Linked DNA regions of Oceanicoccus sp. KOV_DT_Chl. The protein of the gene in region 2 binds, or shares a complex with, the protein of the main gene of each other region. Links are inferred from orthologs where the notes say so. Each region holds a gene or a part of one and is shown on either strand. Other genes may lie near its edges. The genes, in order: rpsJ and nusB.

Region 1 (10,700 bases), on a different replicon or contig from region 2:
GAAACCAACAAACGATCCTCGCCAACAAGATTGACTACCTTGCCGCGCTTACCTTTGTCTTTGCCAGCCAGGACGATGATGTCATCATCTTTCTTAATCTTACGCATGTTGAACCCCAACTCTCTTCGCTTCTCTTCTCAACTGAATAACTGATTACAGTACTTCAGGAGCCAGAGAGATAATTTTCATGAATTTCTCACCGCGCAACTCGCGGGTTACTGGGCCAAAGATACGAGTACCAATTGGCGCATTCTGGGCATTCAGAATTACAGCCGCATTATCGTCAAACTTAATCAAGGAACCGTCTGCACGACGAACACCTTTTTTAGTACGAACAACAACCGCAGTCATTACTTGACCCTTTTTCACTTTACCGCGAGGAATGGCTTCCTTAACGGTAACCTTGATCAAATCACCAACGCGCGCATAGCGACGATGTGAGCCGCCCAATACTTTGATACACATAACACGGCGTGCACCGCTATTATCTGCAACATCTAAATACGATTCTGTTTGAATCATCTTTTACTCCAAACCTTCCAATCGAGCCCTGACAAACATTTTTATCAGGTGCGCATTAGGCGCGAATTAAACCAGAGCGGCACTCTCTTCAATCTTATCCAGCTTCCAGGTTTTCAACTTGGAAAGTGGACGAGTTTCGCTAATGGTGACTACATCACCCATTTTGCATTCGTTGTTTTCATCATGAGCATGCAGCTTTGATGAACGAATCATGTATTTACCGTAGATCGGGTGCTTTACTTTACGCTCGATCAGTACAGTGATGGTTTTATCCATCTTGTCACTGACTACTTTGCCAGTGGCTGTACGAGTACGTTTTTCTGCTGACATTGTTAGTTACCTGCCTTTTGTGACAGCACAGTTTTAACCCGTGCAATATCTTTACGAGTTTCTTTTAACAGATGAGTTTGACCCAACTGACCCGTAGCGTTCTGCATATTCAGCTTAAACTGATCTTCACGCAGCTTCAGCAGCTCAACATTCAGCTCATCTACAGATTTTTCACGCAATTCAGACGCTTTCATTACATTACCGACCGTTTTACAAATGTGGTTTCAACCGGGAGTTTAGCCGCCGCCAAAGCAAACGCTTCGCGGGCCAATTCCTCGCTAACACCCTGCACTTCGTACAAGATTTTGCCAGGCTTGATCTGGGCTACCCAGTACTCAACATTACCCTTACCCTTACCTTGACGAACCTCTAAAGGCTTACCGGTAATAGGCTTGTCTGGAAACACGCGAATCCAAATTTGACCGCCACGCTTAATGTGACGACTCATGGCACGACGCGCCGATTCAATTTGACGAGCAGTAATACGTCCACGACCTGTAGCCTTCAGTGCAAATTCACCGAAGTTTACTTTACTGCCCCGATGTGCCAAACCGCAGTTGCGGCCTTTCATCATCTTGCGAAATTTTGTACGTTTAGGTTGTAGCATTTGCTGAACCCTTACCCTTAATTCTTTTAACTAAATCTTTAGTACTGCAACGTTTCGTCGTTAGACTCAGTTGCCAGCGCCTTTTTTGCCTTTTGGCTCGACCTGCTCAATCCCGCCGATAACTTCACCTTTGAAGATCCACACCTTGACACCAATGATGCCGTAAGTAGTCGCCGCTTCATAAGTAGAGTAGTCAATATCCGCACGCAGTGTATGCAACGGTACACGACCCTCGCGATACCACTCGGTCCGCGCAATCTCAGCACCACCGACACGACCACTGACCTGAATCTTGATACCTTCAGCACCTTGGCGCATTGCGTTTTGAACCACACGCTTCATCGCGCGACGGAACATTACACGACGCTCCAGCTGGCCAGCCACATTCTGGGCAACCAACTTGGCATCCAGATCAGGCTTACGAATCTCTTCGATATTGATATGCACAGGCACGCCCATTTTCTGAGTCAACTGCTTACGCAACTTATCAACATCTTCACCTTTCTTACCGATGATAATGCCTGGACGAGCCGTGTGAATAGTAATGCGCGCTGTTTGTGCTGGACGCTCAATCACTATGCGACTTACTGAAGCACTTTCTAGCTGCTTAGTAATGTACTCGCGAACTTCAAGATCATTAATCAGGTTTTTAGCATAAGCCGAACCGTCAGCATACCAAATTGAAGTATGCTCTTTAGTAATGCCTAAACGTATGCCTGTTGGGTGTACTTTCTGACCCATGTGGTCATCTCCTACTTAGTCTTCGCTATCGCTAACTTTAACTGTGACATGACAAGCGCGCTTGAGTATACGATCCGCGCGACCCTTTGCCCGTGGACGAAGACGCTTCAAAGTACGACCTTCATCAACAAAGATGGTGGATACTTTTAACTCATCAACATCCGCACCTTCGTTATGCTCTGCATTGGCGATAGCAGAATTCAAAACTTTTTTAACAATATCCGCTGCTTTCTTGTTACTGAACTCTAAAATATCCAGAGCCTCTTCAACGTCTTTGCCGCGAATCTGATCAGCAACCAACCGCACTTTTTGTGCAGATATTTGCGCGCCAGTTAATTTTGCTGCAACTTCCATCATTCTCTACCTTTGTAAAAACCCAGCCTAGCGCTTCGACTTCTTATCAGCGATGTGACCGCGATAAGTGCGAGTAGCAGCGAATTCACCCAGTTTATGACCAACCATATCTTCAGTCACAAAAACCGGTACGTGCTGACGACCGTTATGAACAGCGATTGTCAGACCAACCATATCGGGAGAGATCATAGAACGACGCGACCAGGTTTTAATTGGACGCTTATCGTTAGTTTCTAGTGCGGTCTCTACTTTCTTCATCAAGTGAAGATCAATAAATGGACCTTTTTTTAGTGAACGTGGCACAGCACCTTCCTCTCTATAGTCTTTTGCTTTCTATAATCTATCGAATAACGCTTAACGGGCGTTACGCTTACGAACAATCAGCTTATTAGTCCGCTTGTTCTTACGAGTCTTATAACCCTTGGTTGGCATACCCCATGGAGATACCGGGTGACGACCACCAGAAGTACGACCTTCACCACCACCATGCGGGTGATCAACCGGGTTCATCGCAACACCGCGAACGGTTGGACGAACACCACGCCAGCGCGAAGCGCCAGCCTTACCTAACTTACGCAGACTGTGCTCACTATTAGATACTTCACCCAATGTGGCGCGACACTCTGATAAAATCTTGCGCATCTCACCTGAACGCAAACGCAACGTGGCATATTGCCCGTCACGTGCCACTAACTGAGCAGAAGTACCGGCACTACGTGCAATCTGCGCACCTTTGCCTGGCTTCATTTCAATACAGTGAACCACACTACCCACTGGAATATTACGTAGTGGCAACGTGTTACCTGCTTTAATTGGTGATGCATCACCCGACATAATGTCATCGCCAGCACTTACACCCTTGGGTGCAATGATGTAGCGACGCTCACCATCGGCATACAAAACCAAAGCAATATTTGCAGTACGATTTGGATCGTACTCAAGACGCTCGATCTTTGCAGGAATACCATCTTTATTGCGCTTGAAGTCAATTAGACGATAATGCTGCTTGTGACCACCACCAATATGACGTGTAGTGATTCGACCGTTATTGTTACGACCACCGCTCTTGCTTTGCTTTTCCAGCAAAGGAGCGTAAGGCGCACCTTTATGCAGATCAGCGTGAACTACGCGAACTACATGGCGGCGACCGGGAGATGTCGGTTTAGCTTTTACAATAGCCATTTTCTTAACCCTTAATCCACTACCGCAAAGTCAATATCCTGACCCTGCTCTAAGCGTACATAAGCCTTTTTCCAGCTAGGTTTTGCCGCCAAGCCGAACTTGTTACGCTTTACCTTGCCTTTTACATTCACAGTCTGAACGCTTTCGACTTTTACTTTGAATAATTTCTCAATGGCCTTTTTTACTTCAAGCTTGGTTGCATCAACCGCCACTCGAAAAACCACCTGATCCTCACCCATAGCCGCTTTTTCAGATATATGAGGGCCTTTCAGAACCGTATACAGTCTTTCTGCATTCATCCTAATAACTCCTCAAACTTCTTCAGCGCTGGCACAGTGATAATCACTTTATCCGCCGCAATTAAACTGACCGGATCCGCACCCGCCGCATCCACAACATTTACTTTATGTAAATTACGTGAAGCCAAGTACAAATTCTCTGAAACATCTTCTGAGATCAGCAGCGCGCCTTCCAAACCAAAACCACTTAACGCTTTTACCAGTAACTTGGTTTTTGGCTGCTTCAAGGCGAACTCATCAACCACAATCAAACGCTCTTGACGGGCCAGCTCAGAAAGAATTGAACGCATCGCAGCGCGATACATTTTCTTGTTAACTTTTTGCGAATGATCCTGCGGACGAGCAGCAAATGTTACACCACCAGAACGCCAGATCGGCGAGCGAATAGTACCGGCACGCGCACGACCAGTACCTTTCTGACGCCATGGCTTCTTACCACCACCAGACACATCGGCACGAGTCTTCTGTGCACGAGTACCCTGACGAGCACCTGCCAAATACGCTGTAACGACCTGATGAACCAGATCCTCATTAAATTCTTTGGCGAAAGACACCTCTGATACCTCAACAGCACCAGTTGCTTTTTTCTTACCAACAGTAAAGGTTGCTAATTCCATGATTACGCCCCCTTCACTTTAACTGCAGGACGCACTATCACATCACCACCCGGAGCACCTGGAATAGCACCCTTAATTAAAATCAAGTTACGAGCCTCATCAACCCGAACTACTTCCAAGGTCTGAATAGTGACGCGCTCAGCACCCATATGACCCGACATTTTCTTACCTTTGAAAACGCGGCCAGGAGTCTGACACATACCAATAGAACCATTGGAACGGTGAGAGATAGAGTTACCGTGCGTAGCATCTTGCATATGGAAGTTCCAACGCTTGATACCACCCTGAAAACCTTTACCCTTGGACTGACCGGTCACATCTACTTTCTGACCAGCCGCAAAGGTAGACACAGTCAACTCGGCACCCACTTCAGGAGCCTCATCACCCTCTTCTAAACGGAATTCCCAAAGACCACGTCCAGCTTCAACACCCGCCTTAGCGAAATGCCCTGCCTCAGTCTTTGAAACACGAGAAGCTTTGCGCGCACCAGCTGTTACCTGGATTGCAGAATAGCCATCACTCTCGCCTGTTTTGACGCCAGTAACGCGATTAGGAGAAACCTCAATCACGGTTACCGGAATAGACACGCCAGCATCTGTAAAAACGCGGGTCATGCCGCTTTTACGGCCGACTAAACCAATTGTCATTTTAAACCTCACAGTGTACGGGGCTTTAACCCTCTATGGCCGAACTCTCTATTACTGCTAGCCTACTTTTCAGCAAAGCTTCGAGAGAACGTTACACATCCTGAATTTCTTCAGGAGACCTTTCTTTATCAAGAAAGATTTATATTAATATTCGTGACTCGCTTGAAACCAAACCTTAACGGTTTAGCCCAAGCTAATCTGGACTTCTACACCCGCCGCCAAGTCCAACTTCATCAACGCATCAACCGTCTTTTCTGTTGGCTCAACAATATCTAGCATACGCTTATGAGTGCGGATCTCGTATTGATCACGAGCATCCTTATTCACGTGCGGTGAAATCAGTACAGTAAAACGCTCTTTGCGTGTAGGCAGTGGAATCGGACCACGAACCTGCGCACCAGTACGCTTTGCTGTCTCTACAATCTCTTCGGTAGACACGTCGATTAGGCGATGGTCAAAAGCCTTTAAACGAATTCTGATTCGCTGATTCTGCACTGACCAAACTCCAATCGTGTTTTAACAGGGGCACACCAACTTTGGCTGGGGCTACCCGAAAAAAGGAAGACGCATTCTAATGATAGGGGTAGGGAGTGTCAACAACAATTACGAGTATTTCTTTAAGATAACAGCATTTAGCTAAAGAGCGCCGAATACGCGCGCTCATTTAGTAAAAGTAATATTAAAAACAATGAGTTAGGAAAATATCACCCCCCAAATTATCGACCAACATTAGCCAAACCTCTAACGCTTTCTCTGAGTTTCTGGCAACGCTATCGAACTTTCTTCACGCTCAACCAGCTCATCATTCTTAAAAACACCAGGATCTATTTCATCTAACGTATCAATTAAGGTTTGCACCGCACTGCTTAGACCAGACGAAGACGCCACATCCAAAGCCGACGACCCAAGCACACCTCCAGTAACTTGCGATGTCGGCGTACTACCCAAACCATTAATAAACGGCTTAAGGTTTAAAATCTGCGGTGCCGCCGCACTATCCACTATAATAGGTCGATCAAAGGTACCGACACTGCCAAAGGCTGACTGAATATTTATTTGCCCAGCAGCTACATCGGCCGGCCCACGAATCGCCTGATCTACTGGACGTAAGCCAAACACCCCCAGCCGATCAGCAATAATAGAAACCGACCCTGAGCTTCGAGACGCCGTAGCCACCAACTCCAAGTCAATCCGGTCTTGAGCACGAATCACAATTGATGAGCTAGCCCCATTGGCACGAACCCCCCCAAATTCAGTGACCCACTATCAATGATAGAAATATCACCTCCAGCACTCTCAATATCAATTCTCCCAGCAACATTACCCACCACGTCAACAGCATTCCCCGCCGTAACATCCAGCGCCATCGCCTGTATATCTGCCAGCACGACTTCACCACCACTATTAATGACAACTGTGCCAGTACGCGCCTGCATAACATCAATATTTGCGGCCTGCCGCACCGTCAAGTCAGCACTATCAAGCGCAGCGATACTCACCCGACCATTAGCAGTCAAGTCAACTGCAGCTGCCGTTAACTGCTCTAACACTACAGCACCACCAGCTACCGCAGTAAAATCACCACTGGTAACAGCTCCTGCACCATCAATAGCTGCATCACTCACTAGCTCGACACTGCCACTACGGTTTAGCTGACTAATGCTGATTGCCGCCGCATCCAGGCTCAAGTCTCCAGCGCCCTGATAACTCAGCACCCGACCATCAGCCATTGTTATCAGTCGACCGGCATCAAAGGAAGCCGCTGCGGACGTATCAATAGCGGTACTGACGGTAGCGCCATCATCAAACACCTCCAGACCGGTAAGGGCAATACCATTTAATTCCGCTGCCGAAGCAGTGAATTGCCAACTTGAACTAGCGCCTCCAAATATCAGCCGATCCGTCCCGGCTAAGCCATCGATACCACCGCTTAAGTCACCACCACTAGCTAGCGTAAATGTATCGTCACCAGTAGTACCCGCAAGATCCGACCAACCAATGAAACGCAGCCCAGCAGCTTCACCCTCATTACTGGCAGTAATCGTATAAGCGTTACTACCCACCAAAGAAAAGCCAGCGCCGCCACCTCGCACTTGCTCAATATTGTTCAGTGCAGCTGAGAGATCGAGCGTCAACGACGCCAGCTGGGAATAGTCAATTTCATCTGCAACCCCAGCGCCGCCATCAATGATGCCTGAGATTGAACCACCGGCGGCAAAAGAGAACGTGTCATTACCGTTACTACCTGTCAGATTTTCAAAGCCACTGAAACTCAAAGCGGCATTATTTGCTGAGCCGCTATTAGCCGCATCAATCTGATACTGAGAAAAACCTATTAACGAGTCATTAGCGGCGGCTGCAGCCACCACCTCAATACCATTAAAACCAACATCGCTACCATTGACGCGCAACAGGCCAGATGCATTAACTGCTATCGAACCGGCAGAGGCCAAGACATTGATCGTGTCGCTACCGGTCAATCCATCGATCACCCCTCCTACACGGCCAGCATTACTAAAAGTAAAACTATCCGCGGCTGTCGCCCTAGCAATCAAATTTTCAATATTACTAAACGCAATACCATCTACCGTACCGGCGTCAACCGCATTGACCACATACGCGGCACCACCGCGAATTTCATCACCGCTAACTTCACCACCTTCGCCACCATCAATAGCTGCAAAGCTGGCAGCACCAAGCACAAAACTATCATCACCGGCCATACCATTCAGATTGCCAATACTACCGGCAGTCAATACAAATGAGTCATCTCCGGCGCCGCCACTCAAGTTATCAATATTGGAAAAAGCAACGCCATCAACAGTACCTGAATTGGCCGCTGTCACCTCATAGGCCGAGCCACCACTGATCGCATCAGCAGCACCCACTACACCATCAATACTGGTTACGCTACCACCACTGAGGATAAAACTGTCACTACCGCTACTGCCAACCAACCGCTCTACATTGCTAAATGTCGCCCCGTTAACCGTGCCCGAATTAGCGCCTGACACAATATAGTTAGTCCCTCCCTCGATACTGTCACCCGCAACGCTGGCACCACCATTAAGACCGATGGAGGTAGCCACAGACACAGTGAAAGTATCATCACCGGCACCGGCATTAATTGCCTCCAGCTCGGTGAACGCTATCCCTAGAATATCGACACCATCAGCTCCTTGCAGAGCATAACTTTCACTGGCACTAGTGCCCACCAAAGTATCCGTACCAACCCCCCCAGCGGCCACTGCTTCTACATTAGTAAAAGCCATACCACTGACGTTAACGGCACGGGTACCTTGTAGCGAATAACTCTCCGTTGCCGCCGCACCGGTAACCGTGTCGGTATCCGTGCCTGCGCCACCAGCATCAACATTTTCCACCTGGGTAAAAGCAATACCTGAAGTCGTTACCGCATTGGTGCCAACAATCGCATAAGTTCCGCTCGCAGCCGTGCCCAGTACACTATCAGCACCGATATTGCCGGCATTGACCACATCCAGATTGGTGAAGGTTAGACCATTCACCTGAACACTTTTATTGCCAAGAATCGCGAAGCTTTCTGCCGCCGTGGTACCTGTGAACGTATCGCTACCGCCGCCGGCATCAATAGTGGCACTAATGGATCCCGTCATTGAAAACCCATCAGCACCTGCCCCACCAGCGAAAGTATCCACTTGGGTAAAATTGATACCATCAACCAAGGCTGCTGACGCACTGGTTAAGGCGAATACAGACCCAGCAACTGCGGCCGTTACTGTATCGCCAGCTCCTGTACCCACCGCCGCTGCCTCGACATTAGAAAAAGCAATACCAGCAACGGTGACCGCCCGGGTACCCTGCAATACATAACTCTCCGGGGCCGTCTGCCCCGTAATGGTATCGGTATCGGTGCCAGCACCACCGGCATTCACTGCTTCAATCTGGGTAAAGGCAATACCTGAAGCAGTCACTGCATTCGCGCCATCGACCACATAACTTTCACTTGAGCCAGTGCCCGTAACGGTATCGGTACCAGTACCACCAGCTGCAGCAGCCTCCACATTGGTAAAGGCAATACCATTGACCGTAACCGCTCGCGTGCCTTGAATCGCGTAATTTTCTGTAGCCGCTTCGCCGGTAATAGTATCGGTATCCGTGCCCGCGCCACCGGCATCAACCACTTCAATATCGGTAAAGGCAATCCCGGACGTGGTCACCGCATTGGCACCATTAATCACATACCCGTCATCACCAACCGTACCGGTTACCGAGTCACTGCCTGTACCACCAGCATTGATCACATCCAGATTAGTGAAGGTCAGGCCATTCACCTGAACACTTTTATTACCCTGAATAGCAAAGTTCTCTCCCGTCGTGGTACCTGTAAACGTATCGCTACCACCACCGGCATCTATCGACGCGGTAATTGAACCTGTCATTGAAAACTGATCATTACCTGCACCACCGGCAAAGGTCTCCACCTCAGTAAAGCTGATACTATCCACTATCGCTGCCGAAGTACTACTTAACGCAAACACCGATCCGGCAGTAGCTGCTGTGACTGTATCGCCTACCCCGGCACCTACTGCCGCCGCTTCAACATTTGTGAAAGCAATACCAGCAACGGTGACCGCCCGGGTACCCTGCAATACATAACTCTCCGGGGCCGTCTGTCCCGTAATGGTATCGGTATCGGTGCCAGCACCACCGGCATTCACCGCTTCAATCTGGGTAAAGGCAATACCTGAAGCAGTCACTGCATTCGCACCATCGATCACATAACTTTCACTTGAGCCAGTGCCCGTAACGGTATCGGTACCAGTACCACCAGCTGCAGCAGCCTCCACATTGGTAAAGGCAATACCATTGACCGTAACCGCTCGCGTGCCTTGAATCGCGTAATTTTCTGTAGCCGCTTCGCCGGTAATAGTATCGGTATCCGTGCCCGCGCCACCGGCATCAACCACTTCAATATCGGTAAAGGCAATCCCGGACGTGGTCACCGCATTGGCACCATTAATCACATACCCTTCATCACCAACCGTACCGGTTACCGAGTCACTGCCTGTACCACCAGCATTGATCACATCCAGATTAGTGAAGGTCAGGCCATTCACCTGCACACTTTTATTACCCTGAATAGCAAAGTTCTCTCCCGTCGTGGTACCTGTAAACGTATCACTACCACCACCGGCATCTATCGACGCGGTGATCGAACCGGCCATTGAAAACTGATCATTACCCGCACCACCGGCAAAGGTAGAGATACCACTGTAAGACACACTATCTACAGTCGCCGAGGTACTGCTGGCAATAGCAAAGGTTGAACCCCTGAAGCCGCCGTTAACGTGTCGGCACCACCGTTACCCGCATAGCTGCCAACACCACTAAAGGTCACCGCAAAGGTATCGAAGTTAGC
Region 2 (10,784 bases):
ATAACGACCGGATGACTAAAAACGCTATTTGAATAATCACTAATGCGTAAATTCCCGCCAACACATCGTCAATCATAATACCTAAACCCGTCTCCATTGTCTGGTCAAATATTTTAATCGGCCAGGGCTTCCAGATATCGAACAAGCGAAACAAAGCAAAACCTAACAACAACCACTGCCAACCCGCTGGGGCAGCCATCATGGTTATCCAAAATCCAACAAATTCATCCCATACAATACCTGGATGGTCATGCACACCTAAATCATCAGCGGTCTTACCGCATAGATAAATACCTAACGCGAAAGCCAGTACAACGATACCAAAATAGATAACCAAAGGCAGTTGATTCAACAATAAATACAAGGGCACGGCCATTAGCGTACCAAAAGTACCTGGTGCTTTGGGTGCCAAACCACTGCCAAAACCAAAAGCTAAACAGTGAACAGGATTAAGCAGAATTTTTTTAGCGTTGACGGACATAGATAAACTGAAAACCCTGTCAAATTAAAAATGTTGATAACCATGCTGCGAAATATCAAGCACAGCACCTTGTGAACCCAGACAGTATACGCAGCTGGACTCACTCACAAGGACTCGTCCTATCTCTGTCACAGGCACCCCAAACTGCTGGCAAGTATCGATTAGCAGCTGTTTATTCGCAGGCGCTACAGTCATACATAACTCGTAATCATCACCACCACTCAGCGCATAACGTTGCGCCTGAGGTTTTTCCACCACGGTTGATAGCACTGATGACAACGGCAAAGCCTCTACATATAACTCCGCCGACAACACCTCATCAGCAACAGATGAAGCCCTGATCACATGTCCCAAATCTGCCATCAAACCATCAGAAACATCAATCGCTGCATGCACTATCGCCCCTAGCGTCTGCCCCAACTGCACCCGTGCCGATGGCCGGTAAAATCGGTTCAGCAAATACTGTTGTTGCTCGGCATCGACATTCAAGCGCTTTTCTATTACCGCAAGTGCTGCCGCGGCATCGCCCAAACTCCCGGTAACAAAAATACGATCCCCGGCTTTTGCTTTGGACCGCAACATCGCTAGACCGTCAGGGACGGCGCCATGTACCTGAATGGTAATACTCAAAGGGCCGCGGGTGGTATCACCACCAATCAAGGGAATATGGTAATGCTTGGCGGCCGCAGCCAATCCATAACTAAACGCCTCAAGCCAACGTTCGTCAACATCCGGTAAACTCAACGCTAAAGTAAACGCCAAAGGTTTTGCACCCATCGCCGCTAAATCACTGATAGCCACTGCCAACGCACGCTGACCAATATCAGCTGGATTAGCATCTTCGGGAAAATGCCGGCCGGCCAACAATGTGTCAATTGACAATGCCAGTTGTTGGCCAGAAGGAATATTCAGCAGCGCACAATCATCGCCGATACCTAATGCCACCACATCCGTTGCGGCATCACCGACACCCAAAAAATATCGCCGGATTACTTCGAATTCTGTTAGTGTCTGGGCATCATTCATCAAAAGCTACTTTTAAAAGCGGCGTTAAAATTTATCAGCCGACGGTACATTAGCCACTATAGGTAATTGTTAGATTTTAAATACTAGCCAGCTTTAATCTCGACAGTCCGCACATCCTGCGCCAACTTATCCAGCACACCATTAATATATTTATGGCCATCAGTCGCACCAAATTTTTTCGCTAAGGCTACCGCTTCATTGATAACAACTTTATAGGGAATATCTATACGCTTTATTAACTCGTAACTCCCTAAACGCAACAAGGCCAACTCAATCGGGTCAAGGTCCTTAATATCACGATCCAAATGCGGAATAAACGCCTCTTCCAATTCATTAAGGCTTGCTGGAACGTGATGAATGATATCGTGAAAATATTCCACATCGACGCGACTAAAGTCGTAATCGGATAAAAATTGTAATTCGATATCAGACAGTGAATCTTTCGTCATCTGCCATTGATAAAGCGCCTGCATACCATAATGTCGGGCTTTTCGACGCGCGGCAGGGTTAAATTCTGACTTTGGAGACTGTTGATTTTTTTCAACCATTAGAAACAACCTTTCAACATAAAGAGCACAGCGCAGGCAAGCTACGCGGTAGATTAACGATTACAAACTAGCGATAACACAAAGCATTTCAAGCACACAGGCAGCGGACTCTTCACCCTTGTTTTCGGAATTTTCACCAACACCGCAACGCTCCAGTGCTTGCTGCTCGTTATCAACTGTTAGTACGCCAAAGGCAATCGGCAAACCGCTATCCAAGCTCACCTGCATAACCCCTTTGGAACACTCACCGGCTACATATTCAAAGTGAGGGGTACCACCACGGATAACGGCACCCAGCGTAATAATCGCGTCATACTTATTGGTTGCCGCCACATGCTGGCAAGTCAACGGTATTTCATAAGCACCGGGACACATAATCAGCTCAATATCCCCCTCACCAATACCGTTAGCGGTTAAATGCTGTTTGGCAGCGGCCAACAGATTATCAACTATAAAAGTATTCCAGCGAGTAACGACAATCGCGATTTTTTTACCCGCTAACACCGACGGATCATAAACTGGCGTGTCTATACCTTTCATATTTTACCTTTCTGACTAAACCTGTTTTTTTGGACTAAAACCTTGGCAGCGCCATGCTAAGGCGATACAAAATCAACCACTTCCAAATCAAAACCTGAAATCGCATTGTATTTAATGGGTGGCCCCATTAAACGAATTTTACTGACGCCAACATCGCGTAGGATTTGCGAACCCAAACCAACCGTCATATAGGCATTATTACTTCCGTCAGCCGTCGCCAGCGGCGCCGGTTTTTTGCCCATCGCTATCTCAATACTCGTTAACACTTCGTCCAGAGTTTCTTTATGGGCCAACAACACCACCACGCCACAGCCTTCTTCCGCAACGCGAGCAATACATCGCTGGATATTCCAGCTTGGGGTATCACTTGGCTGGGTACCCAATAAATCACGGATGGATGAACCCAGATGTACTCTGACCAATGTACCATCGCCGTTGCTGACATCACCTTTCACTAAAGCATGATGAATCTCACCGGCTAACAGATCTTTATAGCTGTGCAATACAAATTCGCCGTGATCCGTATTGACTTTGCCCGAGCCAATTTTTTCGATAGTACGTTCGTTCACTACCCGGTAATGAATCAAATCAGCAATAGTGCCGATTTTTAAACCGTGTTCTTCGGCAAATTTTTCCAGCTCAGGGCGACGCGCCATGGTGCCGTCTTCATTCATAATTTCAACGATAGTACCCGACGCTTCGAAGCCTGCTAAACGCGCCAGATCACAACCGGCTTCGGTATGCCCGGCACGGGTTAACACCCCACCCGGCTGCGCCATAATGGGAAAAATATGGCCTGGCTGCACGATGTCAGCTGGCTTGGCGCCGCGGGCTACCGCAGTACGCACAGTATGAGCGCGATCCGCAGCTGAAATACCGGTAGTCACCCCTTCGGCAGCCTCAATAGACAAAGTAAAATTAGTCCCAAATTGCGCACCATTCGCACCATCAACCATCAACGGCAAATTCAATTGACGGCAGCGATCTTCGGTGACCGTTAAACAAATCAGGCCACGGGCATGTTTGGCCATAAAATTAATATCCTGCGGTTTCACGCATTCGGACGCCATCACCAAATCGCCCTCATTCTCGCGATCTTCGTCATCCATCAGAATAACCATTTTGCCTAAACGAATATCCTGAATGAGTTCTTCAACGGTATTTAATGCCATTGTCTATTACCTTGTAGTCAAATCTTGTGGGAGTTGGCGGCCTTATCACGCCGGCCTTGCATCTATCCGCCAATCGTTTCCGACCGGCGTGATAGCATCAATAATCAAGCACTGCTGTTGCGCCATGGTGTCTAATGGCCAATCCAATAGCGGCCTGGCATCACTGCCCAAAAATGTCGGTGCCATATAAATATGGTACTGATCAACCAGGCCCGCTTGCGCAAATGCCCCGGCCAACACCGCACCCGCTTCAACCATCACTTCGTTGCATTCGCCTTCGGCCAGCACTCGCAGCAACTCAGGCAAATCTACTCTGCCATTGGCGCCAGCAACAATCATCACTTCGGCGCCAGCTTGTTCTAATGCCGCTCGTGCTGCTGCATTTTCAACGGCAGCTACCACCACGGTATGCCCAGGCTGACGTAAAATTTTTGCTTGCGGCGACAAACGCAGCTGGGAATCCAACACCACTCTTAAGGGTTGTTGCTCGGCTGCCAATAGTGCCAGTTCAGGATTAATGCCCAATTCATCAGCACGGACTGTTAGCGAGGCATTATCCATCATCACTGTATCCACCGAGCTGATCATGGCACAGCTACGGGCACGCCAGCGCTGCACATCACTGCGCGCATCCGTACCGGTAATCCACTGGCTTTCACCTGATGCCATGGCGGTGCGGCCATCCACACTCATCGCCATTTTCACTCGCAGCCATGGCAAGCCACTTTCCATACGCTTTACAAAACCCGGGTTTAACGCCTTCGCCTGGTCGGTTAACACCCCAGTCGTCACGGTTATACCCGCCTGCTGTAAAGCAGCAATTCCGCGACCCGAAACCAATGGATTAGGGTCGGTCATAGCAATCACCACTCTAGCCACTTTAGCGGCAATTAATGCCTCACAGCACGGTGGTGTTTTACCGGTATGGCTACAGGGCTCCAACGTCACATAAGCGGTAGCGCCTGTCGCTTGATGACCGGCATCGGCAATTGCATTCACTTCTGCATGACCTGCGCCTGCACGTAGATGGTAACCCTGACCAATAATTTTTTCGTCTTTGACCAACACGCAACCTACTCTGGGGTTGGGTGCAGTGGTGTATAAACCTTGCTGAGCCAAGTCGATAGCTAGCTGCATATACTGCTGGTCAGTCATAGCTGCTCAACCTTTGTCGGTTTGCGGTTCTTTCGACAAACGATCGATTTCATCGCGGAATTCGTTGAGATCTTTAAAATCACGGTACACCGACGCAAAGCGTACAAAAGCCACTTGATCCAACTGTTTGAGATGCTCCATCACTCTCTCACCGACGGCCATTGACGCGACTTCGCGCTCACCAGCAGCTTGCAAAGCATGTTCAATTTGGCTGACAACCGCCTCAATTTTTTCCACGCTGACTGGACGTTTCTCCAGCGCCCGCAATAACCCGGCGCGCATTTTCTCGGCGTCATAAGGTTCACGATTACCGTTTTGCTTAATGATTCTTGGCATCAACAGCTCAGCACTTTCATAGGTGGTGAAACGTTCGGCACAGTCGAGACATTCTCGACGACGACGAACCTGTCCGCCCTCGGCGACCAACCGAGAGTCAATTACTTTAGTATCATCATAGGAACAAAACGGACAGCGCATACCGTGGCCTTTTCATGGAGCTAATTATGGGCTGAAGTGTAGCAGCTTTAGTGCCGGGCAGCTGACACCCAACCGCCCGACAAGCAAGCATCAACTACTTATAAACAGGGAAACGCGCGCAGATTTCCAGCACTTTCGCCTTCACCGCAGGAATCACCTCAGCACTAGTGCCATTTTCCAGACTATCCAGCACATCGCACATCCAATGGGTCAATTCACGGGTTTCTTCGATACCGAAACCACGCGTAGTGATAGCGGGGGTACCTACCCGTAAACCGGACGTTACAAACGGCGAGCGTGGATCATTAGGCACCGCGTTTTTGTTGACGGTGATAAAGGCTTCACCTAAAGCCGCATCAGCATCTTTACCGGTATATTCTTTACCGATCAGGTCAACCAGCATCAAATGGTTTTCAGTCCCACCCGATACGATTTTAATACCGCGCTCAATAAAGGTCGCAGCCATTACTTTGGCGTTATCCACCACCTGCTGCTGATAGGCTTTAAATTCTGGTGTGGCTGCCTCTTTGAAACTGACCGCTTTGGCCGCAATCACATGCATTAATGGACCACCTTGACCACCGGGAAACACTGCCGAGTTAAATTTCTTTTCCAGCGCTTCATTATGTTTGGCCAGAATAATACCGCCGCGAGGACCACGTAAGGTTTTGTGTGTAGTCGAGGTCACCACGTCAGCGAATGGCACTGGGTTGGGGTATAACCCCGCCGCAACCAAGCCGGCAACGTGCGCCATATCCACCATTAAATAAGCACCGACTTTATCGGCGATTTCACGGAATTTTGCCCAATCGACAATACCGGAATAGGCAGAGAAACCAGCCACAATCATTTTTGGCTTGTGCTCTAAGGCCAGCGCCTCAACCTGCGCATAATCGATCATGCCGGTGTCCGCATCCAAACCGTATTGAACCGAGTTATACACCTTGCCCGAAAAGTTAGGCTTGGCACCGTGAGTTAAATGGCCACCCGCATCCAGGCTCATGCCCAGAACGGTGTCGCCCGCTTGCAATAAGGCCAAATACACTGCCGAGTTTGCCTGTGAGCCTGAGTGAGGCTGGACATTGGCGTAATCGGCACCAAACAAGGCTTTTACCCGTTCAATCGCCAGATTTTCTGCTTTATCGACATACTCACAACCACCGTAATAACGCTTGCCGGGATAACCTTCGGCATACTTGTTGGTCATTGAGGTACCCTGAGCCTGCATTACTCTGGGGCTGGTGTAATTCTCAGAAGCGATCAGCTCGATATGCTGTTCCTGACGCAGATTCTCTTCACCGATGGCGGAAAAAATCTCATCATCAAATCCTTCAATTTGCATATCTTTTGTAAACATGGGCAACCCCTATCATCGTGGCCGCAATAACGGCTTTTTAGAAAGCCGCGCATTGTACATTATTGGCTCAATTTAGGCAGCTCTATTTAGCGCGATATTGCTGCCAGCTAATCTCCACTTCAAGGGCTGAATTACAGTTGACCCAGCGACTTGGCTTTCGCCCAATCAGCCGTCATACACAACTGTTTACAGAACGATCAAACAACAAACTTTCAGCTATAAATAACTGAAAATCCTGCATAAAAATTTATTGGACGGAAAAAATTTGGCCATTAAAATAGCCACCGTCGTCACCTCCACAGCGGCGATATACATTCAAATTCTCAACGATCGCGCTCTATGAGCAAGCTGCCGGCTTATTGCCGGCCACTTTAGACTATGGCCTGACATTTATGGTGATCAACTCTTCAAGTACCTCTATCGCTCAACAACTGGTAGACAAAAATCACAGCAACAAACAACAGCAGAGCAGCGCCAGGGATTTGCTGGAGCGAGCCAAGCAAGTCGATCAGGACAGTATCACCGAAGGTGTAACAGAAACACCACTGGCGAACCGCGAAATGCCCAGACCGGTAAATTCAATACAGCAACCGCAACTACTCAATAATAGAACCACAATGGACTCTATCACCGAGCGCTACAAATCCAATTTTGAAGCCATGCAGGCGATGGGACAAAATATCGATACCCGGGCATAAGTGCCCAATATCAACTGCTCAATAGCCTAAAAAACACCCAGCCCGCCGCCAACTTCATCTATACTGTCAGGACACACCTCGCTTGGTTACTCCTGCCATGACCAGCACACCGAAGGTTACCGACCCAATTTCCTCGCCTGCATGGCGACCACTAGTGCGTACCGGGCTGATATTATTAGTCATTGCTGCCATCATTTATAAGGCTGCCTTGGGTCAAATTGAAATGAATACTCGCTACTCCGCTGGCGACGCGTTGCAAACCGTTCTACAAACCAACCATGATGCTATTCAACGCTGGGCCGCAAGACGCATCGAATACCAGCAAACGCTCTCTCAGTCAGTGCAACTCACTGACATGGCCCAACAATTACTGGCTGATACCGCCAATCGACCCAGCCAACTTGATGCGCTACGTGGACTCCTGCTGCCAGCTTTAAGCCGTAATGAAGACAGTGGTTTTTTCTTGCTGGATACCGACTTCAATATTATCGCTGCGATACAAAACCTACAGCTTGGCCAACGCCACCCACTCGCAACATTAAAACCAACCCAGTTAGAACAGGTCATTAGCGGAGAAACACGCTTTATCCACCCGGTGATGATCAACCAACAGCCGCAACAATTTTTGGCCTCACCTATTACCGACCAACAAGGCAACACCATCGCACTGCTGCTATTTCAAATTAATCTCGGTAAAGACCTGACTTATATTACCCAGCTAGGCAGGCTAGGTAACTCCGGCGAAACTTATGCCATTAATGTCGAAGGTTATATGCTTAGCAATAGCCGCTTTACTCCCACACTGCGGAAGATTGGTTTATTGGGCAAACAGCAGCAAACCAGTATTGGCCTGCGCGTTGCGGACCCCGGCCTGAATTTGACCCAAAAAAATAGAGAACTGCAATCTAATGAAGGGCTGCCCCTCACAGCTATGGCCAAAAGTGCTAGCCAAAACATTAACGATACCGACATTATGGGTTACCGGGATTACCGGGGTATTTGGGTGCTAGGTAGTTGGATGTGGGATCAGGAACTGGGTATCGGACTGGCTACCGAGATCGATCAGGCAGAAGCTCTACACGACTTTTATCAAACCCGGATTATCATCATTGTGCTCATGATTACCGTCGTACTGGTCTCTTTACTACTCACTTATAAACTCATGCGCGCCCAGAAAAAAAACGAAAAACAAATGCTAGCCGGGCGGCTACAGCTGGAAACACAGGTCCAGCAGCGTACGGCTGAATTACTATCTGCGCAGCTAAAACTGGAACAAGTAGCCGATACCGATGGCCTTACCAACATTCCCAATCGGCGCCGCTTTGATCAACATCTGGCCAGTGAATGGCTGCGCGCCAAGCGCATGAAGCAGCCGCTTTCGCTCATCATGATTGATGTGGATTACTTTAAACAATATAACGATCACTACGGTCATCAACGGGCGATGAGTGTTTGCAGCACATTGCGCAACTCCTACACCAAAGCAATACGGCCAGACGGCCAGGTGATTTAGTCGCGCGCTATGGCGGTGAAGAGTTTGTCGTTATTCTCAGCAATACTGACAATCGCGAAGCACAGTTAGCCGCCAATACGCTCAGACAAATAGTCAATGACGCTGCTATCGAACACGCCGGCAGCCTATTGCCGCAAATCAACACCGTCACTATTAGCGCCGGCATCGCCACCGAAACACTGTTTCAGCAAACAGCTAAAACGCTGATCCAACATGCCGATCAAGCACTCTATCAAGCCAAGGCCGCAGGCCGCAATTGCAATAAAATTTACAGCACAAAGGACAGCAGCATTCATTATCTATAGAACCTGATTGTCACCACTTGCACTGCCAAGCAGCAAAGTTCCGCTCCTGCACCAAACGATTAAGCACTCGACATTAACCAGTCCATCCGGTAACTTTCAGCCAATTTCTTCAATACCTGTTAGGATAAAAATTCTATGGCACAGTATGTGTACACCATGAATCGGGTCGGCAAAATTGTTCCACCCAAACGTCAAATTCTCAAAGATATCTCACTGTCCTTTTTCCCCGGTGCCAAGATTGGCGTGCTGGGTTTAAACGGTGCGGGCAAATCAACATTGCTAAAAATTATGGCGGGGGTTGATACCGAATTTGAAGGAGAGGCTCGCGCACAAGCAGGTATCAACGTTGGCTACTTATCCCAGGAGCCGGAACTGGATCCCAATAAAGATGTGCGCGGCAACGTCGAAGACGGCCTGGGCGATGTGGTGACCGCCCAGAAAGAACTGGAAGAAGTATTCGCCGCCTATGCCGAACCTGACGCGGATTACGACGCGCTGGGCAAGCGCCAGCAAGAATTGGAAAATATTATTCAGGCCGCGGGCTCAGAAAATCTCGACCACAAACTGGAAGTCGCCGCCGACGCACTACGACTACCACCATGGGATGCTGATGTCACCAAGCTGTCCGGGGGTGAACGCCGACGTGTGGCCTTATGCCGCTTGCTATTGTCCAACCCTGACATGCTATTGCTGGATGAGCCCACCAACCACCTTGATGCGGAATCCGTACACTGGCTGGAACAATTTCTCTGTGAATACCCCGGCACTGTAGTAGCCATCACCCACGACCGCTACTTTTTAGATAACGCCGCGGGCTGGATTCTGGAATTGGACCGCGGCCGCGGCATTCCTTATGAAGGCAACTACAGTGACTGGCTGGAGAAAAAGGAAATACGGCTGGCGCAGGAATCCAAACAAGAAGCCTCTCATCAAAAAACCGTCAAATCGGAATTGGAGTGGGTGCGACAAAATCCTAAAGGCCGTCGCGCTAAAAACAAAGCGCGCCTGGCTCGCTTTGACGAACTGCAATCGCAGGACTTTCAGAGCCGCGCCGAGACCAACGAAATTTATATCCCACCAGGCCAACGGCTCGGTGACAAAGTCATTGAAGTGAATGGCATCAGCAAGTCCTTTGGTGAGCAAATGCTGTATCAGGATCTCAGCTTCAGCGTTCCCAAAGGCGCTATCGTCGGTATTATCGGCGGCAACGGTGCCGGTAAATCCACCTTGTTTAAAATCATTGCTGGCATGGAACAGCCCGATGCCGGCTCAATCGAGCTAGGCGAAACTGTCGATCTGGTCCATGTCGAACAACTGCGCGATGAACTGGATGACAGCAAGTCGGTGTGGGAAGCTATCTCGGGCGGTCACGATATGTTGCAAATTGGCGGCTACGAAATCGCCTCCCGCGCCTACTGCGGCCGCTTCAACTTTAAAGGCGCCGACCAACAAAAACGGGTGGGCGACCTCTCCGGCGGTGAACGCGGGCGCTTGCAGCTCGCCTGCACCCTG

The links.
Region 1: the proteins of nusB (region 2) and rpsJ are in contact, whole or in part, in a solved structure (PDB 3D3B), measured with the Escherichia coli proteins. The link is inferred for Oceanicoccus sp. KOV_DT_Chl from one-to-one orthologs.

The regions. Positions count from the first base shown.
Region 1 is NZ_FQLF01000005.1:796,969-807,668, forward strand. Bases 4,139-7,047 are described here. They hold rpsJ (30S ribosomal protein S10), read right to left. Parts: upstream 5,795-7,047; coding sequence 5,483-5,794; downstream 4,139-5,482. Other genes in these bases: rplD (50S ribosomal protein L4), read right to left, coding at 4,139-4,652; rplC (50S ribosomal protein L3), read right to left, coding at 4,655-5,299; UNITIG_RS21045 (hypothetical protein), read right to left, coding at 6,041-6,511; UNITIG_RS21050 (hypothetical protein), read right to left, coding at 6,508-7,047. In the rest of the region: rplX (50S ribosomal protein L24), read right to left, coding at 1-107; rplN (50S ribosomal protein L14), read right to left, coding at 154-522; rpsQ (30S ribosomal protein S17), read right to left, coding at 589-852; rpmC (50S ribosomal protein L29), read right to left, coding at 855-1,046; rplP (50S ribosomal protein L16), read right to left, coding at 1,046-1,459; rpsC (30S ribosomal protein S3), read right to left, coding at 1,526-2,200; rplV (50S ribosomal protein L22), read right to left, coding at 2,216-2,554; rpsS (30S ribosomal protein S19), read right to left, coding at 2,582-2,857; rplB (50S ribosomal protein L2), read right to left, coding at 2,909-3,736; rplW (50S ribosomal protein L23), read right to left, coding at 3,748-4,035; more of rplD, read right to left, coding at 4,032-4,138; more of UNITIG_RS21050, read right to left, coding at 7,048-10,563; UNITIG_RS21055 (hypothetical protein), read right to left, coding at 10,569-10,700. UniProt on the Escherichia coli protein: Involved in the binding of tRNA to the ribosomes. Part of the processive rRNA transcription and antitermination complex (rrnTAC). The complex forms an RNA-chaperone ring around the RNA exit tunnel of RNA polymerase (RNAP).
Region 2 is NZ_FQLF01000002.1:2,315,258-2,326,041, reverse strand. What follows is about bases 324-3,316. They hold nusB (transcription antitermination factor NusB), read right to left. Parts: upstream 2,056-3,316; coding sequence 1,591-2,055; downstream 324-1,590. Other genes in these bases: ribBA (bifunctional 3,4-dihydroxy-2-butanone-4-phosphate synthase/GTP cyclohydrolase II), read right to left, coding at 2,652-3,316; ribH (6,7-dimethyl-8-ribityllumazine synthase), read right to left, coding at 2,116-2,595; thiL (thiamine-phosphate kinase), read right to left, coding at 506-1,507; UNITIG_RS14760 (phosphatidylglycerophosphatase A), read right to left, coding at 324-481. Also shown: more of UNITIG_RS14760, read right to left, coding at 1-323; more of ribBA, read right to left, coding at 3,317-3,767; bifunctional diaminohydroxyphosphoribosylaminopyrimidine deaminase/5-amino-6-(5-phosphoribosylamino)uracil reductase RibD, read right to left, coding at 3,813-4,922; transcriptional regulator NrdR, read right to left, coding at 4,929-5,399; glyA (serine hydroxymethyltransferase), read right to left, coding at 5,494-6,756; UNITIG_RS14720 (hypothetical protein), read left to right, coding at 7,116-7,454; energy-dependent translational throttle protein EttA, read left to right, coding at 9,408-10,784. UniProt on the Escherichia coli protein: Part of the processive rRNA transcription and antitermination complex (rrnTAC). The complex forms an RNA-chaperone ring around the RNA exit tunnel of RNA polymerase (RNAP).